DNA from 2 places in the Pseudomonas sp. S2_C03 genome. Region 1 is predicted to be linked to the other one. Evidence: predicted binding sites of a transcription regulator. Region 1 holds the regulator's gene; the other holds the start of a gene.
What was found. The regulator sigma-54, encoded in region 1, starts transcription at its own class of promoters, with help from an activator protein. The targets are predictions, from matches to a motif close to ANTGGCATNNANNTTGCTNT.
Positions count from the first base shown of each region.

Region 2: AB4N64_RS16645 (circularly permuted type 2 ATP-grasp protein) is a predicted target of sigma-54. The motif match lies at 11,068-11,087, and genes of this name have one in related genera.

Region 1 is NZ_CP162766.1:4,508,245-4,523,197, forward strand. It holds gene AB4N64_RS20920 (KdsC family phosphatase) at 1-250, shown strand, start outside; gene lptC (LPS export ABC transporter periplasmic protein LptC) at 258-830, shown strand; gene lptA (lipopolysaccharide transport periplasmic protein LptA) at 817-1,365, shown strand; gene lptB (LPS export ABC transporter ATP-binding protein) at 1,366-2,091, shown strand; gene AB4N64_RS20940 (RNA polymerase factor sigma-54) at 2,274-3,767, shown strand; gene hpf (ribosome hibernation-promoting factor, HPF/YfiA family) at 3,840-4,148, shown strand; gene ptsN (PTS IIA-like nitrogen regulatory protein PtsN) at 4,161-4,625, shown strand; gene rapZ (RNase adapter RapZ) at 4,628-5,485, shown strand; gene AB4N64_RS20960 (HPr family phosphocarrier protein) at 5,501-5,773, shown strand; gene AB4N64_RS20965 (ZIP family metal transporter) at 5,822-6,715, opposite strand; gene AB4N64_RS20970 (superoxide dismutase) at 6,746-7,357, opposite strand; partial or broken gene AB4N64_RS20975 (hypothetical protein) at 7,359-7,789, opposite strand; gene AB4N64_RS20980 (class II fumarate hydratase) at 7,817-9,193, opposite strand; gene AB4N64_RS20985 (FagA protein) at 9,174-9,581, opposite strand; gene pmbA (metalloprotease PmbA) at 9,742-11,088, opposite strand; gene yjgA (ribosome biogenesis factor YjgA) at 11,197-11,721, shown strand; gene tldD (metalloprotease TldD) at 11,771-13,213, opposite strand; gene AB4N64_RS21005 (carbon-nitrogen hydrolase family protein) at 13,232-14,080, opposite strand; gene AB4N64_RS21010 (YhdP family protein) at 14,211-14,953, opposite strand, start outside.
Region 2 is NZ_CP162766.1:3,604,363-3,619,315, forward strand. It holds gene AB4N64_RS16595 (crotonase/enoyl-CoA hydratase family protein) at 1-75, shown strand, start outside; gene AB4N64_RS16600 (1-acylglycerol-3-phosphate O-acyltransferase) at 324-1,046, shown strand; gene AB4N64_RS16605 (magnesium and cobalt transport protein CorA) at 1,188-2,159, shown strand; gene AB4N64_RS16610 (amidotransferase) at 2,232-2,954, opposite strand; gene AB4N64_RS16615 (3-hydroxyacyl-CoA dehydrogenase NAD-binding domain-containing protein) at 3,060-5,204, opposite strand; gene AB4N64_RS16620 (acetyl-CoA C-acetyltransferase) at 5,225-6,430, opposite strand; gene AB4N64_RS16625 (hypothetical protein) at 6,700-6,918, shown strand; gene AB4N64_RS16630 (c-type cytochrome) at 7,006-7,827, shown strand; gene AB4N64_RS16635 (transglutaminase family protein) at 7,863-8,666, opposite strand; gene AB4N64_RS16640 (alpha-E domain-containing protein) at 8,663-9,613, opposite strand; gene AB4N64_RS16645 (circularly permuted type 2 ATP-grasp protein) at 9,626-11,035, opposite strand; gene AB4N64_RS16650 (ribonuclease E inhibitor RraB) at 11,429-11,773, opposite strand; gene AB4N64_RS16655 (hypothetical protein) at 11,973-12,206, opposite strand; gene speE (polyamine aminopropyltransferase) at 12,427-13,302, opposite strand; gene AB4N64_RS16665 (PLDc N-terminal domain-containing protein) at 13,537-13,728, opposite strand; gene AB4N64_RS16670 (hypothetical protein) at 13,801-14,331, opposite strand; gene AB4N64_RS16675 (methyl-accepting chemotaxis protein) at 14,508-14,953, shown strand, end outside.

The DNA of each region.
Region 1 (14,953 bases):
GGACGGGCTGCTGGCCCAGCTCAACCTGAGCTACGAGCAAGTCGCCTACCTGGGCGACGACCTGCCGGACCTGCCGGTGATTCGTCGCGTCGGCCTGGGCATCGCGGTGGCCAATGCCGCCAGTTTTGTCCGTGAACACGCTCACGGCGTTACCCTGGCCCGTGGTGGCCACGGTGCCGCTCGCGAGTTCTGCGAACTGATCCTGCGCGCCCAGGGCCGCCTCGATGCGGCTAACGCCGCGTACCTGTGAGCCAATTATGCTGAGCAAGAAATTTCGCAACATAGTGATATTCGCCTGCATCGCAGCCATCTTCGCTGCGGTCGGCTACTGGAACATCAGCCCGGAACGCTTCCTCGACAAGCCGGTGGCCAAATCCGAAGACAGTCCCATCGACTGGTATGCGACCAACACGCACACCCTGCAATACCTCGAAGACGGGCGCGTGCAGTACGAAATGACGTCCGACAAGGCCGAGCACGTGAAAGCCACCGACGTCACACTGGTCACCAAGCCGGACCTGAACATGTACCGTGGCACCGATTTTCCATGGCACGTGACCAGCGATCGCGGTGAAGTGAACCCAGGCGGTACCGAGGTTGAACTGATCGACAACGTACGCGTCAAGCGCACTGACGAAAAGAAACGCGACACCCTGATCACTTCCACCCGCATGACAGTGTTCCCACAGCAGCAATATGCGCAGACCCAGCAACCCGTTAGAATCGACGGCGCTGGCGGCGTATCGACTGGCGTAGGAATGAAAGCGTATCTGAAGGACAGCAGGATTCACCTGCTATCGAACGTAAGAGGACAGTATGAGGCTCGTTAAAACCCTCCCTATTTTGCTCGGTCTGAGCGCAGCACTGGGAAGCGTGAGCGCCTGGTCTCTGCCGAACGATCAGCAGCAGCCTATCCGCATCCAGGCCGACGACGCCCAACTGGACGACAAGAACGGCGTGGCCACCTATACGGGCGACGTGGTCATCACCCAGGGCTCGATGAAGGTCACCGGCAACAAGGTCACCATGACCCGGGCGCCCAACGGTGACATCGACGTGGTGACCTCGGTGGGCAACCTCGCCTACTTCGAGCAACTGCAAACGGCGGGCGACACCAAGCCGGTGCAGGGCTACGGCGTGACCATCCAGTACCACGCCACGCAGGACCGCGTCGTGCTGATCGACCGCGCCAAGGTCATCGACAAGGACGGCAACGTGACCCAGGGCGAGAAAATCGTCTATGACACCAACAAGAAACTTGCCAGTGCCGGCCGCGCCACGGGTACCAACGTGACAGAGTCGCGTCCGCGTATCGACATGGTGATCCAGCCTAAAAAGAAAACCGAAGAGCAAAAGGCCCCGTAAATGGCAACTCTGAAAGCTCAGCATCTGGCCAAGAGCTACAAGAGCCGCCAGGTCGTGCGCGACGTCAGCCTGTCCATCGACAGCGGTCAGATCGTCGGCCTGCTTGGCCCTAACGGCGCCGGCAAGACCACCTGCTTCTACATGATCGTTGGCCTGGTCCAGGCCGATCAGGGCCGCGTCCTGATCGATGACCTCGACGTCAGCCACCAGCCGATGCACGGCCGCGCAAAAGCCGGTATCGGCTATCTGCCGCAGGAAGCGTCGATCTTTCGCAAGCTCTCGGTCGCCGACAACATCATGGCGATCCTCGAGACCCGCAAGGAACTCGACAAGGCCGGCCGTCGCAAGGAATTGGAAAGCCTGTTGCAGGAATTCCACATCAGCCACATCCGCGACAACCTCGGTATGAGCCTGTCCGGTGGTGAACGCCGCCGCGTGGAAATTGCTCGCGCCCTGGCGACCAGCCCGAAATTCATCCTGCTCGACGAACCTTTCGCCGGCGTGGACCCGATCTCGGTCGGTGACATCAAGCAGATCATCCATCACCTCAAGGCCAAAGGCATTGGCGTGCTGATCACCGACCACAACGTCCGTGAGACCCTGGATATCTGCGAAACCGCCTACATCGTCAACGATGGCCAACTGATTGCCGAAGGTGACGCTGAAACCATCCTGGCCAACGACCTGGTCAAGGAAGTGTACCTGGGCCACGAGTTCCGCCTTTAAGCGTCGAGGTCCCTGGCTGATCTACCGAGCGCTTGTATCAATAAAAAATCAAGGCTTTTTTATTGTTACAGCGCTCTAGGCAAACGCTGCTGTTTCAGGCATATAATTTGCTTATGTTTGGCGCTTCGGCGCCCTGTAGTGGATGGCGCATGTGCGCCGGAAAAAGGTGTTAAGCCCCTGCCATGAAACCATCGCTAGTCTTGAGAATGGGCCAGCAGCTGACGATGACACCGCAGCTGCAACAGGCCATCCGCCTGCTCCAATTGTCGACCCTGGACCTGCAACAGGAAATCCAGGAGGCCTTGGAGTCCAATCCGATGCTCGAACGCCAGGAGGAAGGCGACGACTTCGACAACACCGACCCGATGGCCGACAACGTCGAACAGAAGCCCACCCCCGACACTCAGGAAACCTCCTACCAGGAAAGCGCGCCGACGGTCGACAACCTCGAAGAAGGCGACTGGAACGAGCGTATTCCCAACGAACTGCCCGTCGACACCGCTTGGGAAGACGTCTATCAGACCAGTGCCAGCAGCCTGCCCAGCAGCGATGACGACGAGTGGGATTTCACCACCCGCACATCGGCCGGCGAAAGCCTGCAAAGTCACCTGCTGTGGCAGTTGAACCTGGCACCGATGTCCGATACCGATCGTTTGATCGCCGTGACCCTGATCGATTGCATCAACAATCAGGGCTACCTGGACGAAACGCTCGAGGAGATCCTCGAAGCCTTCGATCCGGAACTGGACATCGAACTGGACGAAATCGAAGCCGTCCTGCACCGCATCCAGCAATTCGAACCTGCCGGCATCGCCGCCCGAAACCTGGGTGAGTGCCTGCTGCTGCAATTGCGCCAGCTCCCCGCCAAGACACCCTGGCTGGCAGAGGCCAAGCGTCTGGTCACCGACTACATCGACCTGCTCGGCGGCCGCGACTACAGCCAGCTGATGCGCCGCATGAAGCTCAAGGAAGACGAACTGCGCCAGGTGATCGAGCTGGTGCAAAGCCTGAACCCGCGCCCGGGCTCGCAAATCGAGTCCACCGAAGCCGAATACGTCGTCCCCGACGTCATCGTACGCAAGGACAACGAGCGTTGGCTGGTGGAGCTGAACCAGGAATCGGTGCCACGCCTGCGGGTCAACGCCCAGTACGCCGGTTTCGTGCGCCGCGCCGACACCAGTGCCGACAACACCTTCATGCGCAATCAGTTGCAGGAAGCGCGCTGGTTCATCAAGAGCCTGCAGAGCCGAAACGAAACACTGATGAAAGTAGCCACCCAGATCGTCGAGCATCAGCGCGGTTTTCTGGAGTACGGCGACGAAGCGATGAAACCGCTGGTGTTGCATGACATCGCCGAAGCGGTGGGCATGCACGAATCGACGATATCCCGCGTGACGACGCAAAAGTTCATGCATACCCCGCGGGGTATTTATGAGCTGAAATACTTTTTCTCCAGCCATGTCAGCACCTCCGAAGGCGGTGAATGCTCGTCCACGGCGATCCGCGCGATCATCAAAAAACTGGTAGCGGCGGAAAATCAGAAAAAGCCGTTGAGTGACAGCAAGATCGCTGGTTTACTGGAGGCACAAGGCATTCAGGTGGCTCGCCGCACCGTCGCCAAGTACCGCGAATCCCTCGGGATCGCGCCTTCGAGCGAACGCAAGCGGTTGATGTAGGGCCACGCCACAGCGTTCCAGTGGCAAACATTTGTTTGCCGCTTTATGCACTGGCAACGAAGGAGAAGCTGTATGCAAGTCAACATCAGTGGACACCAACTGGAAGTGACCGAACCTCTTCGCACCTACATCGGCGAAAAACTCGATCGGCTGGAGCGACACTTCGACAAGATCACCAATGTCCAGGTCACGATGACCGTCGAAAAGCTCAAACAGAAAATCGAAGCCACCTTGCATATTCCTGGCGGTGAAGTGGTCGCCAACGCGGAACATACCGATATGTACGCGGCCATCGACGCACTGACCGACAAGCTGGATAAACAACTCAAAAAGCATAAGGAAAAGACCCAGAGCCTCCTCCAGGGCGCAACCGGTCGTTAACACTCCCTACCCATGATCCGACTTGAAAGCATACTGACCCCCGGCCGTTCCCTCGTGAACGTGCCGGGCGGCAGCAAAAAGAAAGCCCTTGAGCAAATTGCCAACCTGATCGCACGGGAAGTCCCCGATCTGGAAATGCAAGATGTCTTCGAGGCACTGATCGCCCGTGAAAAACTCGGCTCGACCGGTTTTGGCAACGGCATCGCCATTCCGCACTGCCGGCTCAAGGGTTGCACCTCGCCCGTCAGCGCCTTGATGCACCTGGATGCACCCATCGATTTCGACGCCATCGACGGCGCGCCGGTAGACCTGTTGTTCGTGCTGCTGGTCCCGGAAGCTGCTACCGATGCGCACCTTGAGTTGCTCCGCCAGATCGCCAGCATGCTCGATCGCAAGGAAGTCCGTGATCGCCTGCGCAGCGCCGCGAGCAATGAAGCCTTGTATCAGGTTGTCCTGGACGAGCAAAACGGGCACTAATCATGCGCTTGATCATCGTCAGTGGCCGCTCCGGCTCAGGTAAAAGTACCGCGCTCGATGTGCTCGAAGACAACGGCTACTACTGCATCGACAACCTGCCCGCAGGGCTGCTGCCGGAACTGGCTGAACGCGCGCTGATCCACACCGAACTGACGCAACCGCTGGTGGCCGTCTCCATTGACGCACGTAACCTGCCAAGCCACTTGAGCCGTTTCCCGGAACTGCTCGAAGAAGTCCGCAGCCGGCATATCCAGGTGGATGTGCTGTATCTGGATGCCGACGAAGAGACGCTGCTCAAACGTTTTTCGGAAACCCGTCGCCGTCACCCACTGAGCAGCGCCAATCGCTCACTGGCCGAGGCAATCACCGATGAGACAGCACTACTCGGGCCGATTGCCGACCTCGCTGACCTCAAGGTCAATACCACCAGTCTTAACCTGTATCAGTTGCGCGATACCATCAAGCTGCGCCTGCTGAACCAGCCAGAACCCGGCACGGCGTTCCTCGTGGAGTCTTTCGGATTCAAGCGCGGTATGCCGGTAGATGCCGACCTGGTATTCGACGTACGCTGCCTGCCCAACCCTTATTGGAAGCCTGAATTGCGCGAGCAATCCGGGCTCGATCAGCCGGTAGCCGAATACCTGGCCGCCCAGCCGGACGTCGAGGAGATGTACCAGGACATTTCCACGTACCTGCTCAAATGGTTGCCCCGCTTCGCCGCCAGCAACCGCGCCTACGTCACCATTGCCATTGGTTGCACAGGCGGACATCATCGGTCCGTCTACCTGACTGAACGTCTGGGCCAGGTCCTGCAAAAAACTCTGAAGAACGTCCAGGTCCGCCACCGCGACCTCAGCTAAAGGATTCACATCGCGATGCCTGCTCTGGAAATTGAAATCATCAACAAGCTGGGCCTGCATGCCCGCGCTTCCGCCAAGTTCGTTGGCGTGGCGGGCCAGTTTCCTTGCCAGATCAGGGCCGGACGCACACCGACGTCCATGGTCGACGGCAAAAGCATCATGGCCATGATGATGCTCGCCGCGGGCAAGGGCACCAAAATCCACCTGAGCACCGAAGGCGAACAGGAACAGGAAGCGCTCGATGCGCTGGTGGCATTGATCAACAACTATTTCGACGAAGGCGAGTAACGAGCATCCTGTAGCAACGGGCCTGTGCCGCTGCTACACCCTCCCCCGCTAAGCCAGCGCTGTATCCATCACCATCATCAGACAGAACCCGACCAGCAGGCCAAGGCTCGCCAACTTGTCGTGACCATGGCGGCGCGACTCCGGGATGACTTCATGGGTGACCACCAACAGCATGGCCCCAGCAGCCAATGCCAGGCCCAACGGCAAGATCAACTCGGCCAGGCTGACCAGCCAGGCGCACAACAGGGCAAAGACCGGTTCGACCAATCCGGACGCCGCGCCGATCAGGAATGCCTTCACTCGCGACATGCCCGCCCCTGCCAATACCAACGCGATGACTAACCCTTCTGGCACATCTTGCAAAGCGATGCCCATGGCCAGGCTGTCGGCGTCGGGCATGCCGCCCCCCGCCGAAACACCCACAGCCATGCCTTCGGGAATGTTGTGAGCGACGATGGCAAACACGAACAACCAGATCCGTGGCGGGATGACCGGTCGCTGCGGTGTACCAACGAGCATTTCCGGTGACGCACCGGAGACTTTCCGATCCACCAGGAACAACCCGAACGCGCCCAGCAGGATGCCAAAACTGATCAGCCCGCTGGCCGCCCAAGGGGTCAGCCCGAGGTTTTCGGCCGCAGAGATACCCGGAGCGATCAGCGAAAATGCTGTTGCCGCAAGCATCACACCGGCACCAAAGCCGAGCAGCGTGTCGCTGAGCGCCTGGGGCATGCGCCGGATCACCAACACCGGCACTGCACCCAATGCTGTGCCCAACGCGCAGATCGCACCGCCCTGTAACGCGCGCAACAGTTTCGGCTCAAGCCCCAACCACGTGAGGCCCTGGGCAACCAGCAAGCTCATGCCCGCCAGTAGTAAAAGCGACCCCAACGCATAGCGAAACATCCGCCCACTTCCGGTCGCCAGTGTTTCAGTGCCCATAATCAGCCCTGGATTGTTGTTATAGGAGCCTTAAACCAGTGCAGCCTGATAGCGCGCAGCGACTTCTGGCCAATTGATCACGTTGTAAAAAGCGTTGATGTATTCAGGCCGACGGTTCTGGTATTGCAGGTAATAGGCGTGTTCCCAGACGTCCAGACCGAGTATCGGCGTATTGCCACTCATCAACGGGCTGTCCTGGTTGCCACTGCTTTCCACTATCAGGGTCTTTTGCGGGGTCACGCTCAGCCAGGCCCAGCCACTGCCGAAGCGGGTCAGCGCCGCCTTGGTGAAGGCTTCCTTGAAGCGATCGAGGCCGCCCAATTGCTCGTCGATCGCCTTGGCCAACTCGCCATCCGGCTGGCCGCCGCCGTTGGGCACCATGACTTCCCAGAACAATGAATGGTTGGCATGACCGCCGCCCTGGTTGATGACGGCGGCGCGCAGGTTTTCCGGCAGTTGCTGCACGGCTGCCACGAGTTTCTCCACCGGCCATTCAGCGAACTCGGTGCCCTCGACGGCAGCGTTGAGGTTGTTGATGTAGGTTTGATGATGCTTGGTGTAGTGGATTTCCATGGTTTGCGCATCGATGTGCGGCTCCAGGGCATCGTACGCGTACGGCAAGGCGGGCAAGCTAAAGGCCATTTCAATGAACTCCGTGATGAAGGGGGTGGACGGCGACGCGACGTCCATGTGCAGCAGGCGATGGGTACGGGGATACTCGCCGTGTTCGCTGATGAAATTCAGCAGCTCGACGTAGGTTTTGCTGCTCTGGCGCAACGCTGCTTCACGCAGCGCCGGCGAAAGGCGCGGGTCCTGTAGGGTCTTGAGCAACCGTTGGTGGATGGCGCACAGGTACTCGGCGCTCTCCTCCGGCTGGTTCAGACTCAGGTGCAGGTCCGCCAGGTTGTGATGGGAAATCACGCAGGCCGCCACCGCCTCATCGGCATCCGGCCACCGCTCGAACAGCACCTGCGCCAGTGCGAGTGCTTGCAGGTAGGCCTCGCGGGCATCCACCAGTTCGCCCTGCATGAAACAGCGGTTTGCCCTTTCGATTGTGCGTTTCCAGTGTTCCATGATGAGCCTCCAAAGCGATGGCAGTGGTTACACGCCGCCTGCGGTGAGTTTTTCCGGATTGAGCAGTTCTTCCAGTTGGCCGCGTTTCAGGTCGGTGTGCTCCAGGGCGACATCGATCACCGGACGACCTTGCTGGTAAGCCTTCTTGGCAATTTCAGCGGCTTTTTGGTAACCGATGATCGGGTTGAGCGCGGTCACCAGGATCGGGTTGCGCGACAACGCCTCCTTGAGACGGGCGTCGTTGACCTTGAAGCTGGCGATGGCCTTTTCACCCAGCAGATGGCTGGAGTTGGCCAGTAACTCGATGCTGCTCAGCAGGTTCTGGGCGATGATCGGCAGCATCACGTTCAGTTCGAAATTGCCGGACTGACCGGCAATCGCGATGACCGTATCGTTGCCGATCACTTGCGCAGCGACCATCGCGGTGGCCTCCGGGATGACCGGGTTAACCTTGCCCGGCATGATCGACGACCCCGGCTGCAAGGCCTCAAGTTCGATTTCACCCAGACCCGCCAGTGGGCCGGAGTTCATCCAGCGCAGATCGTTGGCGATCTTCATCAACGACACAGCAGTGGTTTTCAGTTGCCCCGAAACGGCCACGGCGGTGTCCTGGGAGCCGATCAGGGCGAACAGGTTGGTGCCCGGCTGGAATTGCACCTGGGTCAGCTTGCTCAGTTGCTGGCTGAACCGAGCGGCGAACTGCGGGTGTGCGTTGATTCCGGTCCCGACCGCCGTGCCGCCCTGTGCCAGCGATTGCAGGCTCGGCAGCAGGCCTTGCAGATGAGCGATATTGGCTTTGAGTTGTTGCGCCCAGCCGTTGAGCACCTGGCTCATACGTACCGGCATCGCGTCCATCAAATGGGTGCGGCCGGTTTTGACGTGGTGATGAACCTCCTGCGCCTTGTGCTCAATCACCTGCACCAGGCGCGTCAACGCCGGCAGCAGTTGCTCATGCAAGGCCAGCGCCGCGCTGACGTGGATGGTAGTCGGGATAATGTCGTTGCTGCTCTGGCCGCAATTGACGTGGTCGTTGGGGTTCACCGACTCGCCGAGCCGGCGGCTGGCGAGGGTCGCGATCACTTCGTTGGCGTTCATGTTGGAGCTGGTGCCGGAACCAGTCTGGAAGATGTCCACCGGGAAGTGCTGCATGAAATCGCCCTTGAGCAGTTCCAGTGCGACTTCGACGATGGCACTGCCCTGGGCTTCGCTGATCTGCTCGAGTTCGATGTTGGCACGAGCGGCGGCGGCCTTGGCCAGGATCAACGCACGGATGAACTGCGTCGGCATCGGCTTGCCGCTGATCGGGAAGTTATCCACAGCACGCTGGGTCTGTGCGCCGTAAAGTGCGTCCACCGGGACCTGCAGCTCGCCCATGCTGTCGCGCTCAATACGAGTCTTGTTCATCAGAAAATCCTTGCACCAGTTCTATGAGGGGAATCGAGGGTTGCAACTCGCAGGTCGCCAGTTGCCAGGTGTAGCTCTGCCAGCGCTTGAGGCGGCACTTGCACAGCGACAGGCGTTCGAGATCGCGCAGTGGGCGCCACGCCTGATCCAGGCAGAACGTGCGCCAGTGCCAAGGCAGCGCAACATCGGCGGCGGTGTCGAGCAGCAGACGGAAAGTGGTTTCGGCGATGGTCCAGGCTGAAGTGGCCGTGCAACACGCCAGGTAGCGCCCTTCGGCCAGGTAATGTTCAATCAGGCGGGGCTCGTCAGGGTCCAGCGCACACCGAATCTGGCGACTCATCCAGCGCCAGCTGTCGAGGTACGGATGCTCGTGCAAGGCAGAACTCATGATCCTGGGCTCATTCGATAATGAGATTTATTATTAGATGATAATGAGAACCAAAACAAGCCTGCGCAGATGTATGTCATTTCTTTGTGGGAGGTGTCCGGCCAACAAAAAAGGCGCGCCACCCAATGGGTGGCGCGCCTTTGTCATGCGATGAGCGGTTTTAGCTACCCGCCACCGTCATCCGCTCGATCAGCACCGAGCCGGTGCGGATGTTGCTGCGCAGTTCCAGATCGTTACCCACTGCGACAATCTGTTTGAACATGTCGCGCATGTTGCCGGCGATGGTGACTTCCTGGACCGCGAACTGGATTTCGCCGTTTTCCACCCAGTAGCCTGCGGCGCCCCGCGAGTAATCGCCGGTGACCATGTTCAGGCCATGGCCCATCAGTTCGGTCACCAGCAGCCCACGACCCATGCGCCGCAGCAAGGCCGCCTGGTCTTCGTCGCCATGGGTGACGAACAGGTTGTGCACGCCACCCGCGTTGGCGGTACTCGGCATGCCCAGCTTGCGACCGGAATAAGTGCCGAGGATGTAGGACACCAGCTCACCCTTTTCGACGAACGGCTTGGCGTAAGTGGCCAGACCATCACCGTCGAACGAGGCACTGCCCAAGGCACGGGCCAGATGCGGTCGCTCATCGATGGTCAGCCACTCGGGGAACAGCTTCTGCCCGAGAGTGCCTTCCAGGAACGAGGATTTACGGTATAGGCTGCCACCGGAAATCGCCGAAAGAAAACTGCCGAACAAGCCACCGGCCAGCTCGGCGGAAAACAGCACCGGCACTTCACAGGTCGGCACCGGACGCGCGCCCAAACGGCTTACCGCCCGTTGTGCCGCACGCTGGCCAATGCTCACCGGATCGGCGAGCAAATTGCCCAGGCGATTCACGTCATACCAATAATCGCGCTGCATCTGGCCATCGGCCTCGGCAATCATGACGCAGCTCAGGCTATGGCGCGTCGACGCATAACCACCGATGAAGCCATGGCTGTTGCCGTAGACACGGCAGCCCTGATGGGTGCTCAGCGTGGTGCCGTCAGCGTTCTTGATCCGTGGGTCGGCGTCAAAGGCGGCCGCCTCGCAGATCAAGGCCTTTTCGATGGCCTGCTCCGGCGTGATGTCCCATTGGTGGAAAAGATCAAAATCCTGCAGATCCCTGGCCATCAATGCGGCATCGGCCAGCCCGGACGCTTCGTCTTCGGAAGTGTGTTTGGCGATGGCCAGTGCCGCGGCGACGGTTTCGCGAATGGCTTGTGGCCCACTGGCCGAGGTGCTGGCCGAGCCTTTGCGCTGGCCCACATACAGCGTGATGCCAAAACCCTGGTCGCGGTTGAACTCGACCGTTTCGACTTCGCGTTGGCGTACCGAAGTCGACAGGCCCTGCTCCAGTGACACCGCCACTTCACAGGCACTGGCGCCCTGTCGCTTGGCTTCGGCGATGATCTGCTCGACTTGCTCCTGCAGTGCCGGCAATGCTTGGGGGCCGACGCTTTCAACTGCACTCATGCTGTTCTCCACTCAAATTCTGCTGTCGGTGTAGGCCTTCGAGCGACCGGGCCGGACAAGCGGCCCCCGACTGGTTATCATGGCGGCGTTTTCTTGCGGACGGCCACCATGGTTGATTCTTACGACGACTCCCTCGATACGGGAGAAAAAAGCAAATCCCAGGTCAAACGCGAGCTGCATGCTCTGGTTGACCTCGGCGAGCGCCTTACAACACTCAAGCCTGACTTGCTGGCAAAACTGCCCCTGACCGACGCCTTGCGCCGGGCCCTGGCGGATGCGCCCAAGCACGTTGCGCACATCGCGCGTAAACGGCACCTGCAGTTCATCGGCAAACTGATGCGCGATCAGGACACTGACGCGATTCTGGTACTGCTCGATCAACTCGATGCCTCCACTCGCCAATACAACGAACGTTTCCATAACCTGGAACGCTGGCGCGATCGCCTGATTGCCGGTGACGATGCCGTACTGGAAAAATTCGTTTCCGAATACCCGGACGCCGATCGCCAGCAGCTACGTTCCCTGATCCGCCAGGCCCAGCACGAGGTGGCGCAAAACAAGCCTCCTGCGTCGAGCCGTAAAATCTTCAAATACATCCGTGAGCTGGACGAGACCCAACGCGGCCTGCGCTGAGTGTCCGAGCGGGTGAGTTGCCAAGGCAACTCACCCGCAGCTCCACGTCCTACGCGCCCGTGCCACCCACGGTGATCGCGTCGATTTTCAACGTTGGCTGGCCGACACCCACCGGCACCGACTGCCCATCCTTGCCGCACGTGCCCACGCCGCTGTCCAGCGACAGGTCGTTGCCGACCATCGACACCTTGCTCATCGCTTCCGGGCCGTTGCCAATCAAGGTCGCGCCCTTGACCGGCGCAGTAATCTTGCCGTCCTCGATCAGGTAGGCCTCGCTGGTGGAGAACACGAACTTGCCACTGGTGATATCGACCTGGCCACCGCCGAGGTTGGCGCAGTAGATACCGCGTTTCACCGAGGCGATGATTTCCGCCGGATCGCTTTCGCCCGCCAGCATGTAGGTGTTGGTCATGCGCGGCATCGGCAGGTGCGCGTAAGACTCGCGACGACCGTTGCCGGTGCGCGCCACGCCCATCAGGCGAGCGTTGAGCTTGTCCTGCATGTAACCCTTGAGCACGCCGTTTTCGATCAGCGTGGTGCACTCGGTGGGCGTGCCTTCGTCATCGACGCTCAGCGACCCGCGACGACCGGCCAGCGTGCCGTCATCGACGATGGTGCAGAGTTTCGACGCAACCATTTCACCCATGCGACCGCTGTAGGCAGAGCTGCCCTTGCGGTTGAAATCGCCTTCCAGGCCATGGCCCACCGCCTCGTGCAGCAGCACGCCGGACCACCCCGAACCCAGCACCACCGGCAATGTACCGGCCGGCGCTGGAATGGCCTCCAGATTGACCAATGCCTGACGCAACGCTTCACGGGCATACCCCATGGCGCGGTCTTCGGCGAGGAAATAACGGTAGTCGGTACGACCGCCGCCACCATGCCCACCGCGCTCGCGACGACCGTTCTGCTCAACGATCACGCTGACATTGAAACGCACCAGCGGACGCACATCCGCTGCCAGGCTGCCGTCGGTGGCGGCTACCAGGATGCGCTCCCAGACCCCGGCCATGCTCACGGTCACTTGCTGGATACGGGGATCGAGGGCGCGGGTCGCAACGTCGATGCGCTTGAGCAACTCGACTTTTTCGGCACGGCTCAGCACTTCCAGAGGATTGTCCGGCGCGTATAACTGCGCGACATCCTGCGCAGTGAATGCCTGCACCGTGCCGTTCTGACCGGCGCGGGAGATGGAACGGGCGGCGCGGGACGCCGCGCCCAACGCTTCCAGGGTGATGGCGTTGCTGTAGGCGAAACCGGTTTTTTCACCCGATTGCGCGCGCACGCCCACACCTTGATCAAGGTTGAAGCTACCTTCCTTGACGATCCCGTCTTCCAGCGCCCACGACTCGGAAATTTGCCCCTGGAAATACAGGTCGGCAGCATCGATGCCCGGGCCGGCCAGGTCGCCGAGCACACCTTGCAGGCTCTCGAGGGTGACGCCACCGGGCGCCAGAAGGTGTTCACTGACTGAGGACAACAACTCGCTCATATGCTTTACGCCTTAAATTCATCGTTCTGAGGCAGGTCGCCGGGCGCCCTGCGAGAAAAAGCGCCGGTGATTGGACACCGGCATCCGCGCCCTGATGGACGCCTGTTCGCTGCTATCGCGTTCAGCCAGCAGCACGGCTTCGCCTTGATCCTGTTGTGCCAGTATCCGGCCCCATGGGTCGACAATCGCCGCATGCCCCCAGGTTTCTCGCGGCCCGGGGTGCGTTCCCCCCTGGGCAGCCGCGAGCACATAACATTGTGTTTCGATGGCCCGGGCACGAATCAGTACTTCCCAATGCGCCGCCCCCGTGACGGCGGTAAAGGCCGACGGGGCGGTGATCAACTCGGCACCGGCGGCACGCAATTCACTGTACAGCTCGGGGAAGCGCAGGTCGTAACACACTGTCAGGCCCAACCGGCCGACCGGCGTGTCCGCCACCACGACACCACTACCAAAAGCATAGTCATCGGATTCACGATAACGCCCACGATTATCCGCCACATCCACATCGAACAGGTGCAGCTTGTCGTAGCGCGCCACGATTTCTCCCTGATCGTCGACCAGCAACGAGCAGGCGTGCACTTTGGCCGTCGGTTGATCCGCCGGCGGCAACGGCAATGTGCCAGCCACTATCCATAACTTGAGGTCGCGGGCGGTCTGTTTCAACCAGGGCAGGATAGGACCTTCACCCAGCGCTTCGGCCCGGCCGATTTCGGCAATATCACGACGCCCCATGGCAGCGAAGTTTTCCGGCAGCACGGCCAGCTTCGCGCCCTGGGCAGCGGCCCGCTCGAGCAGGCGACGGGCCTGTACCAGGTTGGCCAGTACATCGCTCTGGCTGACCATTTGAATCACCGCTAGGGACATGACGGGTTCCTGATTACCTGTAGGAGCGAGCATGCTCGCGATGGTCGTTAACGATAACGCGGGATGTCTGACTCCCAGCGGTGCCTGTGATTGCATCGCGAGCGTGCTCGCTCCTACAGACAGCCGTGATTCAAAACGGCTTGTCGAAGGTAATTTGCGGCTCTTTGTAGGGCCCTTTGACGGTGTATTTTACACTCGCGAAACGCGCCACGCGGTCACCGATCAGCTTGTCGATGAGGAACAACGCGCCGCCGACAGCCGGGGCGCCAACGATCAGAGCAGCAATCGGCAAGTTATTAGTCACCGGCAGTGTCACCAAGAGCTTGGCGTCGATCTTCTCGTCCACCAGACTGAGCGTGCCATCCAGTTCCACGTTACTCGATGGGCCTGTCATCACGATCGGCTTGCTGGTCACATAGACGCCGTTCGTAGCCGTCAAGAGCCCCTTGACCCGATCGTAGCTCAACCCTTTGCCGAACAGGTCGGAAAAGTCCAGGCGCAAGCGGCGTCCGATGGAATTGAAGTTGAGCAGGCCAAACACCCGCAATGCCTGGGCACTGCCCTCGACTTCGACAAACTGACCTTTATTGAGGGACGCGTCGAGAGTGCCCGAGAACCGCTTGGTGGCGAGCCACGCCGGTGAACCGGGCCACCGCCCGTCGATGTCCATGTGGAAATCCTCACTGGTGACGCTCGGCGCAAACCCCCAGCCCTTGAGTACATCGGCCAGGTTCTTGCCGCTGGCGCGCCCCTTGAACCAACTGGCTGATGCGCCGGGCGCGCCTTCCCACCCACCGTCACCCTGCAACAGAATGCCCTTGAGCCCCATATCCATGGTATTGAGGTTGATGCCCTTGCCGGTCGGGCGCACTT
Region 2 (14,953 bases), 900 kb from region 1:
AAGTTGAAAGTGCGCAAGGCGCTGCTGGATACGCTGGATAACGCGATCATCATGGATCAGGAGCATTTGGTTTAAATACCCTGGCCATGCCCCTACGAACGCGAGACGCCTGAAACGCAGCGGTGATCTCGCGTTCATCGCGAGCAAGCTCGCTCCTACAACAGTGATCAGAAAAGACCTACAGCCGCTCTAGAACACATCTGACCAAGCAGTCGGAAACTTTTACTTAAACATCGCCTATCTCCTACCTCTACCGGGATAATTGCCGAAAACAGTGCACATCCGTACACTGCGCCACCTTTTGTCCCGGTGGGGCCTGCAAAATGCTGTTTGTGTTACGTATGTCGTTGATGGGCCTGCACTTTATTCTGGCCGGTGTACTGGGCGTGATTCTTGGGCTGTGCCGGCCATTCAATCCGGACAACAGCCGACTTTGTGCACGTTTATATGCCTGGCCGGCGATGTGCATTCTGCGTTTGCGGGTCAAGACGGACGTCGGTCCCTTGATGGACAAACCGCAGAGCTGCGTGATCGTCGCCAATCACCAGTCCAACTATGACTTGTTCGTATTCGGCAACGTGGTGCCCTACCGTACCGTGTGCATCGGCAAGAAAAGCCTGAAGTGGGTGCCGCTGTTCGGCCAGTTGTTCTGGCTGGCAGGCAATGTGCTGATCGACCGTGGCAACGCGCACAAGGCGCGCCGTTCGATGCTGACCACCACACACACTTTGCAGCACAAGGACACGTCGATCTGGGTGTTCCCGGAAGGCACGCGCAACCTTGGAGAGGATTTGCTGCCATTCAAGAAAGGCGCGTTCCAGATGGCCATCGCCGCGGGTGTGCCGATCGTGCCGGTGTGTGTCAGCACTTACGTCAAGCACATGCGATTGAACCGCTGGCGCAGTGGGAAAATTCTGATCCGTTCGCTGCCAGCGATTCCGACCGCAGGATTGAGCCTGGACGACATGCCGCAGCTGATCGCCCAGTGTCGCGAGCAGATGCGTGAGTGCATCGCCTCGATGGATCGGCAACTGCAAGCCGCGTAATACCAAACCCGCCTTGTGCGGGTTTTCTTTTGCCGGCGAAGGACGGGTGAACTGCGCAGATTTCACTGACTCTCAAGCAACAGACAAGGCTAAGCTGAAGATTGTCTGTTACCACCCACCAAGAAGAAGTGAAACTCAATCATGGGTCGAGTTGTTGCTGCCGCGGTTTACAGCGCCGGTAAAAAAGTCACCAATATCACCCTCGACGAAGGCGCCGCCTGGGCTGCCAAGCCTGACCACTTCGTCTGGATCGGCCTCGAAGAGCCGGATGCGCAAGAACTTGCCAACCTGCAACGCCAGTTCAACCTCCACGAACTGGCTATCGAAGATGCCCTGGAAAAACACAGCCGCCCGAAGCTGGAGACGTTCGGTGATGCGCTGTTCATCGTCACCTACTCACCGATCCGTCACGACGGCAAATTGCAGTTCATCGAGACGCATATCTTCGCTGGCAACGGCTACATCATCACTGCACGCAATGGTCACTCGGCGTCCTACGCTCATGTCCGTCAGCGTTGTGAGGCGCGTCCGCTGCTGCTCGAGCATGGAGAAGATTTCGTACTCTATGCCCTCCTCGACTTCGTGATCGAAAACTATCAGCCGGTGGGCGAAGCCATTCACGCCGAGATCGACGAACTGGAGCGCAACGTGTTGTGCAGCGCCTTGAATGAACACGACATCCAGAGACTGCATGGCCTGCGCCGGGACGTGGTGCGCCTGCGCCGTTATGCGGCGCCGATGGTAGAAATCAGCGAGGAGTTACAGAAGCTCAGCTTCCCGTTCATCGACAAGAACATGCGCCCGTATTTTCGCGATGTGCAAATCCATGTGACCCGCCAGATGGAGGACCTGACGACACTGGCGGAGATTGCCAGCCAGACCATCGAGGTCGGGGTGTTGCTGGAGGCGTCACGCCAGAGCGTGGTGCAGCGCAAGTTTGCTGCATGGGCGGCGATCCTGGCGTTCCCCACCGCGATTGCCGGCATCTACGGGATGAATTTCCAGAACATGCCTGAGCTCACGTGGCACTACGGGTATTTCACGGTGTTGGGATTCATTGCGGTGGGGTGTGCGGGGCTTTGGGGCAGTTTCAAAAGGTCGGGGTGGTTGTAAAACGCTCGCTCCCACATTGGATCTGCGATAGACGCCAGACCCTGTGGGAGCGAGCCTGCTCGCGATGCTGTTTCAAACAGTCTGTGGCTTGTGCGCGACGAAGCGCATCATCCATTCGGCCACGGTGGTGCCGTGATGTTCCTGCTCAAGGCTGCTGATGCCCTTGGAGTAAATTTGCTCGCCCAACGCTTCCTGGCGAATATCCAGCAAGGCTCGCGAGTAATCATGGATGAATTCCGGGTGGCCCTGGAAGCACAGCACCTGGTCATTGATGTGGTAGGCGGCAAAGGGGCAAAAATCGCTGGAAGCAATGACCGTGGCGTTTTCCGGTAGCGTGGTCACCTGATCCTGGTGGCTGATCAGCAAGGTCAGCTCCTCGCGCACCGGGTTCATCCACGGCGCCTTGGCTGCCAGTTTGTAGCTGTGCGTGCCAACGCCCCAGCCCTGGGTGGCGCGCTCGCTCTTGCCGCCCAGCAGTAACGCCAGCAATTGATGGCCGAAGCACACGCCGAGCAACTTGTCGCCACGTTCATAGCGGGTCAGCAGATAGGTCTTGAGGGTTTGAATCCACGGATCGGTGCCGAAGGAGTCGGCTTTGCTGCCGGTCACGAGGTAAGCATCGAAGGTCTCGTCATCACGGGGATAATCGCCCTGCATCACGTTGTACACGGTGAATTCGGCCGCGATGGGCTGCTGCGAAAACAGACGCTGGAACATCTGCCCGTAACCCTGATATTGATCGACCAGTTCCGGACGCAGGATGTCGGTTTCCAGAATGCAGATGCGTAGCGACATAAAAAATACCTGACACGTGATGGGAATAATGCACACACCAGAGCCTGCCTCGAAACACGTTGGCAGGCAAGCCCTGGCTTGCGTCATCGGTCCCCAAAAACGCGCTTAAAACACTTCCTCCCTGGCCGCTTTTTCCAGCAACAGGGCCGGCGGGAGAAACCGTTCGCCGTACTGTTCGGCCAGATACTGCGCGCGCGCGACGAAGTCCTTAACACCGTACTGATTGATGAACTGCAACGCGCCGCCGGTCCAGGCCGCAAAACCGATGCCGAAGATCGAACCTATGTTGGCGTCCGCCGTCGAGGTCAATACGCCCTCCTCCACGCAACGTACGGTTTCGATGGCTTGCACGAACAGCAGGCGATCTCGTATATCTTTCGGGGAAATCTGCCCGTCGGTTTTCTCGAAACGGGTTTTCAACGCCGGCCACAAGTGTTTCTGGCCACCCGCCGGGTAGTCGTAGAAACCACCGCCAGCGGCCTTGCCCGCCCGCTTGTACTCGTTGAGCAACAAATCGATGACGGCAAACGCTGGGTGCTCGACCATTTGCTTGCCTTCCGCTTTCAGGTCTTTCGCAGTTTGTTGACGGATATGGCTCATCAGGCTGAGGGAAACTTCGTCAGAGATCGCAAGAGGCCCGATAGGCATGCCTGCCTTGCGTGCCTCGGTTTCGATCATCGCGGCGCTCACACCCTCGCCGAGCATGGCGATGCCTTCGTTGGTGAAGGTACCGAACACCCGCGACGTGAAGAAACCGCGACTGTCGTTGACCACAATCGGCGTTTTCCTGATTTGCAGGACGAAATCGAAACCACGAACCAGGGTTTCATCGCTGGTGTTTGCGCCCTTGATGATCTCCACCAGCGGCATTTTCTCAACAGGGCTGAAGAAATGCAGGCCGATGAATTTACCCTGATGCGGCACGGCCGTAGCCAGGCCAGTGATCGGTAATGTCGACGTGTTGGAGGCGATCACCGCATCCTCTCCGGCGATATTTTGGGCGGCGCATGACACCCTGGCTTTGAGCTCACGATCTTCGAACACCGCTTCAATGATCAGGTCGCAACCGACCAGGTCTGCATCGCTTGCGGTGGGATGGATACGCGCCAGAATCGCCTCGCGCTGCTCGGAGGTCATGTGGCCACGGGCGACCTTCTTGTCCAGCAATGCCGCAGAGTGCGCCTTGCCCTTCTCGGCTGCCGTCGTATCGATGTCCTTGAGCACCACTTCGATACCCGCCGAGGCGCTGACGAAGGCTATGCCCGCCCCCATCATGCCGGCCCCGAGCACACCGACTCGACGCGTGACGTACGGTGCGAACCCTTGGGGCCGTGAGCCGCCGGCGTTGATTTCGTTGAGCTGGAACCAGAAGGTGCCAATCAGATTCTTCGAAATCTGGCCCGTGGTCAGTTCGGTGAAGAAGCGGGTTTCGATCAGGTGTGCGGTGTCGAAGTCCACCTGCGCACCCTCCACTGCAGCGCACAGAATTTTCTCCGGCGCCGGGAGGCATCCCTGGGTTTTGGTGCGCAGGATCGACGGCGCAATTGCCAGCATTTGCGCGACTTTGGGGTGCGACGGCGTACCGCCCGGAATCTGATAACCCTTTACATCCCAGCGCTGTATTGCCACCGGATTGGCCAGGATCCAGGCCCGCGCCTTGGCCAGCAACTCATCACCATCGGCCGCCAGTTCATCGATCAACCCCGCCTGCAAGGCTTGCTGGGGGCGGACTTTCTTGCCTTCCAGCAGATACGGCAAGGCTTTTTCCAGACCGAGCATGCGCACCATGCGCACCACCCCACCGCCACCCGGCAGCAAGCCCAGGGTGACTTCCGGCAAGCCGAGTTGTACCGACGAATTGTCCAGCGCCACTCGATGATGGCAGGCCAGGCAAATCTCCCAACCGCCCCCAAGCGCCGCACCGTTGATCGCGGCGACCACCGGTTTGCCCAGGGTTTCCAGGGTTCGCAGCTGGCTCTTGAGCGTCAGCACCATGTCGTAGAAGGCTTTGGCTTGGGGCTTGCCGACCTTGATGAGCTCATTCAGGTCGCCGCCGGCGAAGAAGGTTTTCTTGGCCGAGGTGATGATCACGCCGGCAATGTTGTTTTTTTCCGTCACCAGGCGAGCGACGCAGGCGGCCATGGCCTCGCGATACACCGCGTTCATGGTGTTGGCCGTCTGGCCCGGCATCTCGATGGTCAGGACGACGATCCGGTCCTGGCCTTGTTCGTAGCGAATGGCTTGCGTCATGAAGAGGCTTCCTTGAAGGCTCAAAGGCGTTCGATGATGGTGGCAATGCCCATGCCGCCGCCGACACACAGGGTCGCGAGGCCAAAACGCAGGCTTCGGGCTTCCAGTTCGTCGAGCAGGGTGCCGAGGATCGCGCAACCGGTGGCACCCAGCGGATGACCCATGGCGATGGAGCCGCCGTTTACGTTGACCTTGTCCGGATCGATGGCCATGTCCTTGATGAACTTCAGCACCACCGAGGCAAAGGCCTCGTTGACCTCGAACAGGTCGATGTCCTCGACCCGCAGCCCAGCCTTGGCCAACGCCTTGCGCGTCGCCGGCGCTGGGCCGGTCAGCATGATGGTCGGGTCGGTACTGGTGACGGCCGTGGCGACAATCCGCGCCCGTGGCTGTAAGCCCAGTTCGCGGCCCTTCGCTTCGGAGCCGATCAGCATCAAGGCTGCCCCGTCGACAATGCCGGAGCTGTTGCCCGGCGTGTGCACGTGGTTGATCCGTTCCACATGGCTGTAGACCCGCAGCGCGGTGGCGTCGAAACCCATCTGGCCCATCATCTCGAAGCTCGGCTTGAGTTTGCCCAGGCCTTCGAGGGTGGAGTCGGCGCGGATGAATTCATCAACGTCGAGCAGGAGGATGCCGTTCTGGTCGCGCACCGGCACCAGTGACTTGCTGAACGCTCCGTCGGCTCTGGCCCGTGCGGCCTTCTGCTGGGAATGCAGCGCGTAGGCATCGACGTCTTCGCGACTGAAGCCTTCCAGTGTGGCGATCAGGTCCGCGCCCACGCCCTGCGGAGTAAAATGGCTGTGCAGGTTGGTTTCCGGGTCCAGCGCCCACGCACCACCGTCGCTGCCCATGGGCACCCGGGACATCGACTCGACGCCACCGACCACCACCAGATCCTCGAAACCGGAGCGTATTTTCATCGCCCCGAGGTTGACCGCCTCAAGCCCTGATGCGCAGAAGCGATTGATCTGCACGCCCGCCACGCTGACGTCCCAATCGGCCACCTGCACCGCCGTCTTGGCGATGTCGGCGCCCTGGTCGCCCACTGGGGTCACACAGCCCAGGACCACGTCATCCACCTGACGGGTGTCCAGTGCAGTGCGTTGTTGCAGGGCGGTGAGCAATCCCGCCACCAAAGTCACTGGCTTGACACTGTGCAAGGCTCCGTCAGCCTTGCCTTTGCCACGGGGCGTGCGTAACGCGTCGAAAATCAGAGCTTGGGTCATGACAGAACCTGACGGTGAAAATATCGAGCCTTCACCATAGGCCGAGCCGCCGCCGAATCAATGACCGCAATGCTCAGCCGGGTTGACGGACACGCTCAGACGAACGGTAGTCGACTACCGGATGAACCGTCTCAGCATCCCGAGCCGTCTAGTAAAAGGCCGGCAAAGAAGCTGGCAATAGGCCTCATGCCGTTTTTAAAGCTTTATTTAACTTAACCATATGAAATGGATCTAAGCCACGGCTGACGCGGGCCTCAACGAGCCCTAAGGTGAACATGTACGAAGTTGTCGTCGGGTTTTGCCGAGCGCTCGTCAAACAGGAAGTGCAACGCTCTGCCGTCATGGAGAAATGCAGGCAGGCATCAGGAAATAACAATAAAGGCGGTCAAGCCATGTTCAAACATTCGAAAGTTCGTCAAGCCGGGCTCATTCTCTTCGCCACTACTCTGTTGTTGATCGTGCCGAACCTGACCAAGGTGATTGGCTGACACAGTTTTTATCGCCTCGTTAAAAATGTGACTGGCCCGCTACCCGGGCCAGCATGGCTGTGCCACCCTTGGCGGCACTTCCACGACATGGGCGGCGAACATGTGAAAAAGCTTTTTCTGATCGGGGCACTGTTGGTGGGTTCGCCCCTGTATGCCGCACAGCTGAACCTGGAGCTGGGCGCAACCAGCCGCACCTGGCAAACCGAAGACTTGCTCAAGCATCCACAGGTCCAGACCATCACGATCAAGGACGACGTTTCCTATAAAAAGGACATGGACTATCGCGCCGTGCCTCTCGCCGCGTTGCTCACAGGCGTCACGCCACAGGATCACCTGCAAGCCGTGGCGCTGGATGGGTTCGCCGCCGAGCTGGCCGCTGCGCCGTTGCTCGATACCAAGGGCTCGCGGGCCTGGCTGGCGATTGAAGACCCCGCCAAACCCTGGCCGGCGCTGTCAGCGGGCAAGCCGAGCGCGGGACCGTTTTATCTGGTGTGGACCGATCCAAAGGCCGGGCACATCAGCCCGGAACAATGGCCGTTCCAGGTCGCGGCGATCAAGCGCCTGGCGCCGGTGGCCGAGCGTTTTCCGGCCCTGTTACCCGATCCAAAGTTGAAGGCAGACGATCCGGTGAACCAGGGTTTTGCGCTGTTCCAGAAAAACTGCCTGGCGTGTCATCGCCTCAATGGCGAAGGTGATGCACAGTTTGGCCCGGATCTGAATATCCCGTTCAACCCGACCGAGTATTTCGGGGCGGACTTCCTCAAGCGCTACATCCGTGATCCGCAGAGCCTGCGGCAGTGGCCGCAGGCGAAGATGCCCGGGTTTGCGGCAGCGGTGTTGCCCGATGCGGAGTTGGAGATGCTGGTGGGGTATTTGAAACACATGGCTGGGCGGAAGGTTAAGCCCTGATCAGCACCCGCCCCCCCTGTAGGGGGGTGTTGAATTTATTGCTGCACCGCCGAAATCACCGGCGTCGGCGACACCAGCACTTTCGCGTGCATCTGCTCGCAACCCCCGCCCCGACGCATTCCGCGTACCGGACATGCGTCCAGGTAATCCAGGCCTACCGCAAGCTTCAGATGACGCTCGGGGCGGGCCAGTTCATTGGTCACGTCAAAGCTGTACCAGGCATCGTCCAGCCAGGCTTCCGCCCAGGCATGGCTGGCCAGGTGCTCTGAGTTCTCGCTGTACAGATAGCCCGATACATAACGCGATGGAACGCCCAGGCTGCGGGCGCAGGCCAGGAATGCGTGGGTGTGGTCCTGGCAAACACCGGAACGCCCGGCGAAGGCCTGGGACGCGCTGGTATCGACTTCGGTGGAGCCCGGCGTGTACGTCATGTGCGCATTCAGGCCGTGCATCAGGTCGATCAGCGCCGTGCGATCACGGCGGGCCTTGCAGGTCTTTTCGGCAAATGCGCGCAAGGATTCGTCGGCTTCGGTCAATCGGGTGAACCTCAGGAACGGCAGCGCCGACTGGCTCTCGTGCTCGGCTTCGCGCAGTTCGTCGATGTCGACCTGACCCCGAGCGCCAATGATGATCGCTTCGTGCGGCTCGTCCATGGTCAGCACGTGCAGGATGTTGCCGAACGGATCGAGCTGCGCACGCACCGGACGCGGCAGGTCCAGTTGCCAGCTGAGCACGTGCTGGCGCTCGCTGTCGTGGGGCGTCAGGCGCAGATACTGGATGCTGGCGCGCACCTGGTCTTCATAGTGATAGGTGGTCTCGTGGCTAATGGAAAGTCTCATGCCGCCTCCAGGTAGGAACTGTGTATGGCATTGCCCAACTGGCGCACCAGCGGGATGAATTCGGTCAGCCAGGCGTGCAGGCCTTCCTCGAGGATTTCATTGATGCCTGTGTAACGCAGGCGGGCGTCCATTTCCGCCGCCAGACGTTGTGCAGGCCGGCCGTTGGCACCGGGTAACTGAGCAAGGATCTGGTCGATTTCCTCGGTGCAGGCCCGCAAGGAGCGCGGCACGTCGACGCGCAGCAGTAGCAGTTCCGCGACCTGCCGGGCACCTGGCGCATCGCGGTAGATTTCGGTGTACGCCTCGAACGACGACAAGGCGCGCAACAACGCACTCCACTGGTAATAGGCGTGAGCCGTGCCGTCGCTGACCGCTTCGGCCTGGTCGCCGGCCATTTCGTAGCGGGCATCGAGCAGGCGCAAGGTGTTGTCGGCCCGTTCGACAAAGGTGCCCAGTCGAATGAAACGGAATGCATCGTTGCGCATGATCGTGCCATAGGACGCGCCACGGAACAGGTGCGAACGCTCCTTGATCCATTCGCAGAAACGGCTCATGCCATAGCGACTTAAACCCTGTTCGGCGATGCCGCGAATTTCCAGCCAGGTGGCATTGATGTTTTCCCACATGTCGGCGGTAATCCGCCCACGCACCGCATGGGCGCTGGCCCGCGCGGCACCGAGGCAGCTGTAGATGCTCGCCGGGTTGGCCGCGTCCAGTGCGAAGAAATGCAGCAGGCGTTCGGCGTGCAATTCGCCGTGACGCGCCAGGTAATCGTCCAGGGTGCCGGTGATCAGCAACGGCATGGCCAGTTCGTGCAAACCATCGCCACGACCGTCCTGGGGCATCAGCGACAGCGAATAACTGATGTCGAGCATCCGGGCGAGGTTTTCCGCCCGCTCCAGGTAACGCGACATCCAATACAAATCCGAGGCAGTTCTACTTAACATGGCAGGCTTCCTTCAATCCTCGACCACCCAGGTGTCCTTGGTTCCGCCACCCTGGGAGGAATTCACCACCAGGGAGCCTTCTCGCAGGGCAACGCGGGTCAAACCACCGGGCACTACCCGGGTTTCGCGGCCTGACAATACAAACGGGCGCAGGTCGATATGCCGCGGTGCTATGCCGTTCTCGACGAAGGTCGGACAGGTCGACAAGGACAACGTCGGTTGCGCGATATAAGCATGGGGCTTGGCCTTGATGCGCGCGCGGAACGACTCGATCTCCGCCGTCGTCGCGGCCGGCCCCACCAGCATCCCGTAACCGCCGGAACCCTGGGTTTCCTTGACCACCAGGTCCGGCAGATGGGCCAGGACGTGGGAAAGCTCGGAAGGATTACGACACTGGTATGTAGGAACGTTCTTCAAGATCGGCTCTTCATCCAGGTAAAAACGGATCATGTCGGTGACGAACGGATACACCGACTTGTCGTCTGCCACGCCGGTACCGATGGCATTGGCCAGCACCACGTTCCGTGAGCGGTAGGACGACAAAAGCCCCGGAACACCGAGCATCGAATCCGGATTGAACGCCAGCGGGTCGAGGAATGCGTCGTCGAGCCGGCGGTAGATCACATCGACGGCTTTCGGCCCGTCCGTGGTGCGCATGAACACCTTGTCATCGCGCACGAACAGGTCGGCGCCTTCCACCAGCTCGACGCCCATTTCACGGGCGAGGAATGCATGCTCGAAGAACGCGCTGTTGAAGCGCCCCGGTGTCAGCACCACCACGCTGGGGTTGTCGATCGGGCTGGAGCTTTTCAGGGTGTCGAGCAACAGGTTCGGGTAGTGGTCGATCGGCGCGATGCGCTGGGTCGAGAACAACTCGGGGAACAGCCGCATCATCATCTTGCGATCTTCGAGCATGTAGCTGACACCGCTGGGGGTGCGCAAGTTGTCTTCGAGCACGTAGTACGTGCCATCGCCATCGCGCACAAGATCGACGCCGGAGATGTGCGAATAGATATCGCGGTGCAGATCCAGCCCCTGCATCGCCAACTGGTATTGCTCGTTGGCCAGCACCTGCTCGGCCGGGATGATGCCGGCTTTGATGATGCGCTGCTCGTGGTAGAGGTCGGCGAGGAACATGTTCAACGCCTTGACCCGCTGGATGCAGCCGCGCTCGACAATCCGCCATTCACTGGCGGGGATACTGCGCGGGATGGTGTCGAAGGGAATCAGGCGCTCGGTGCCCTGCTCGTCCCCATAGAGCGTGAACGTAATCCCGGCGCGATGGAACAGCAGATCGGCTTCGCGACGGCGCTGAGCCAGCAGCTCATCCGGCGTTTCGGCCAGCCAACGGGCAAATTCCCGGTAATGCGGGCGAACCTGGCCGCCGGCATCGTACATTTCATCGTAATAGGTGCGGATCATGCCGTACTCCTTGTCACCCGGACTAACAGGCCTTCGCAAGGCCCGTGCCATCGGCATAAACGCTTTAATATCAATCGGTTGGATATTCAAACTGCATTGGCCGCACCATTCCTGTGCGACAAATGCTCCAACCTGATCATCCCCGCTTCATTGCAAGGCAATACTGCGGTCTATCAGCAGCATAGCCAGAGTTGATTTCACTGCTCGGCTGTCGATGCGGATAATCCACCCATTCGCTGGATTTGCTCCCCGAACTTCCCTTTTAGCCGCCTCCCCATGCGGCTTTTTTTTGTCATCTATTCTTGTTTCAGGATTTTGCCAAGACGGGTTTCACCCTGCTCAAACGAAAACGGCCAACCCGAAGGTCAGCCGTTATTGAGTGCGGTCATAATGTCAGGCGAGTCGCCCTCGCACCTCCTGCTTGACGCCCCATCCTTCGATGATGCCGCCGAGCGGTTCGACCACGGCCTCGAAATCCTGCTCAAAGTCGCCGATACCGTCGTAGGTGGCGTACATCACTTTGCTCAGTTCCAGAGACCATGCGCCATCGTCGCGCGCGCTGACTTGTGCATTCAAGGATTCACCACAGTAATGCCCTGCTGCCCTGCGCGCCCGCTCCTCGTCCGGGAAAATGGCGTAGAACTCGATGGGATGGAACCGTGAAAAATCGAAACCGCCTTCTTTCATGCGGCGCAGCACCGAGCTGCTGATGTCTTCTTGATAGGCTTCTGTGCTCATGAAACGTCCTCCTTAAACCGATGGATAGACTTTCCGTACTCCCTACGCCCGCACAAACAACGCGGGCACTGCGATGGGAACAAGCATGTAGCTGACAAGACCAGACCTTAGCGATCCATTCGCTGATCTCGCTTGCAGATTAGCCCCTTGCAAGTCGAGCTGCCAAGGCCTGGTTGTAGCAGATGTGCGGTGAGGTGTTTCAGACGGGGGAGATACCGAGGATTTGTATGCTGTTCTGAATCTTGAGACTTTTTACACTCGCGTCGCTGGTTCGCCCTTCCAGATCGTTCAGGTCCAGTTCGGCGGCGACTGGCAGGAGCCGAGCCTTGATGAGTTTGGCGGCTTGCTCGTTATCCGGGCACTGCTCACACTCAAAGACTTCATCGACTGTTTCGCCGTGATCATCCACGAAAGTGACTTTCCACTTTTGCATCAAAGCCTCCTCGAACAAACCCGTATGTGGGTTCACATTTATCTGGACTTTGGGCTTGGGGGAACGTTCACATGGATTGCGATGCACAGATACAAATAAATAGCAGGACACCACTGTAGGAGCGGGCTTGCCCGCGATGGCGGTGTGCCAGATATAAAACTGGCGACTGGTCTACCGCTATCGCGAGCAAGCTCGCTCCTACAGGGGGGTGTTTAAGCCTTTAGTCGTTGCTTGGCTTGTTCACGGCCTGCAGGACGTATTGTGGCAAGGCAAAAGCGCCCAGGTGGATTTCCGGGTTGTAGTAGCGGGTGACGATGCCGCTGCCGGCGAAGCGCTGTTGCAGGGTTTCGCGAGACAGTTTGCGGTACGCGGTGTTGGTCGCGCCCCAGGCGAAGGTCATGGAACCGCCGATGTAGGTCGGCACTGCGGCCTGGTAGAAGTGCCAGTCCGGGAACAGGCTGCGCAGGCGCCCGGCAGTGGTTTTGACTTCTTCGATCTGCATGAACGGCGTGCCGTTCTGGGTTACCAGGATGCCGCCTTCGTTCAGGCAGCGATGGCAGGCCTGGTAGAAGTTTTCCGAGAACAGCACTTCGCCCGGGCCGATCGGGTCGGTGGAGTCGGAGATGATCACGTCGAATTTTTCAGTGGTGGTGGCGACGAAACGCATGCCGTCGTCGATCACCAGGTTCAGGCGTGGGTCCTCGTACGCACCTTTGGAGTGGTTCGGCAGGAATTCCTTGCACATGTCCACCACGGTGCCGTCGATCTCGACCATGGTGATGTGCTCGACGCTGCGATGCTTGGTCACTTCACGCAGCATGCCACCGTCGCCACCGCCGATGATCAGCACGCGCTTGGCGTTACCGTGCGCCAGGATTGGCACGTGGGTGAGCATTTCGTGGTAGATGAACTCGTCGGCTTCGGTGGTCTGGATGACGCCGTCCAGCGCCATGACCCGGCCCATGCGCGGGTTTTCGAAAATCACCAGGTGCTGGTGTTCGGTGCGCACTTCATGCAGCAGTTTTTCCATGCGAAAACGCTGGCCGTAGCCTTCGTAGAGGGTTTCCAGGTACTCGCCTGTCGGGATGGTGGTCATGGGAAGTGCTCCGAGGAATGCGGGTTGCAACGGACGGTGACCCGCCCGTAATGGAAAGGCGCGCATTCTACGTTGCGCAAGATGACAGGTCGAACCTCTGTTGATGGCTGGACCAAACCTCTGTAGGCGCTGGCTTGCCTGCGATGGCTTCACTGAAGTCATTCAGACAGATCGCACCGCTGCCATCGCTGGCAAGCCAGCTCCTACAGGGTCGGTGGTGTCGTGGGAATAGTGTCAGATCCGCACATTACCTCGCGGTCCGGCGATGGCCCAGATGATCAGGCCCAGAACCGGCAGGAGCAGGATCAGCAGCACCCAGATGATTTTCATCCCGGTGCTGGCGCCACTTTTCAGCACGTTGATGATGGCCCAGATGTCCAGGGCAAGAATGATCAGGCCAATCAGGCCATTGAACGTTGAACCCATGGTGTCGCTCCCTACTAAGAGTGGTGTGCCTCTTAGAATAGTCGGCCATTGCCAGGGTTCCGTTTTATTCGATTAAACGTGGATCGCCACTTTTAATGCTTCGAGGGATGGTGCAGCAGCGATGCCGACTTGAGCGCACAGTTCAAGCACACGCGGGACGTCGTTGCCGTAGACCAGCACCACCTGCAATTCGTCGTCGAGCAACTGGCTGAAATTCAACAGTGTGTAACCGCCATTTTCCTTGTTCATGCTGCCCATCTGCACCTGGATGCGATTGAGCGCGGTCAACGCCTCGGTCTTCGCCAGTTGCTTGGGCTTGATGTTGAACGCCACGTCCGGGCCGAACGAAGCGACGATCTGCGCAAACAGGTCCATGTAAGTGTCAGCCTGGAACAGCACCGTTTCCGGCAGGCTGCCGAGCACGACCCACTCGCCCAATGGAATCGGGAAAGTGTCGTCGTAGTTGATGTCCGGATTGGCTGCCAGAAAAGCACCGGGGTCTGCGTAGGCTTGCGCAGCCTCACCGGCGATCTTGAGAATTTCGTCTTCGCCCATGCACCCGGAGCTGATTTTGCTGATGAGTTCGACGAGTGCGGCTTTCATGGGGCGATGTCCTGTAGCGAGGGAATTTTGAAGGCGCGAAGAATAGCGCATTACGCCGTTCATCGCTGGGCGGGTGCGACGACGGGAAGGTTGACGCATATCAACATCCACGGCACGGTATGCGGCACAATGCTGGCACCTTGCCAATGCTGTTTCCGCTATCAGAGAAAACCTCCATGGGTGCCTGGATTAGCAATATCTCGCTGAAATATAAATTTTGGGCGGTCAACGCGGTCGCCTTCGTCACGACATTGTTGCTGGTGTTGTACGCCGTACAGCTCGAGCAGCAGGCCCGCAGCCACGCTTCTCAGGCATCTGCCCAGGCCCAGGCGCGATTGCTCGCCGCCTGGCCGGCCGGGCAGGCGTTGCCCAAGAACGACAACCTGCTGACCTTCAACCGTGGCCAGGCGCCTGTGTTGAACGGGCAACCCGTCCAGGCACTGACGGACGCCAACGGCTGGGTCGAATTCCATTCGATGCCGCTGTTTGGTGAGAACCCGTTGATGGGTGCCGAGGTGTTGACCCGCACCGATGGTCAGCGCGTCGCCGTGATCGCCCACGGCCCGAGCCTGGTCCAGGTGTTCGGCGAACGTTTCGTCAACTACGCGGTGGCGGTGTTCAT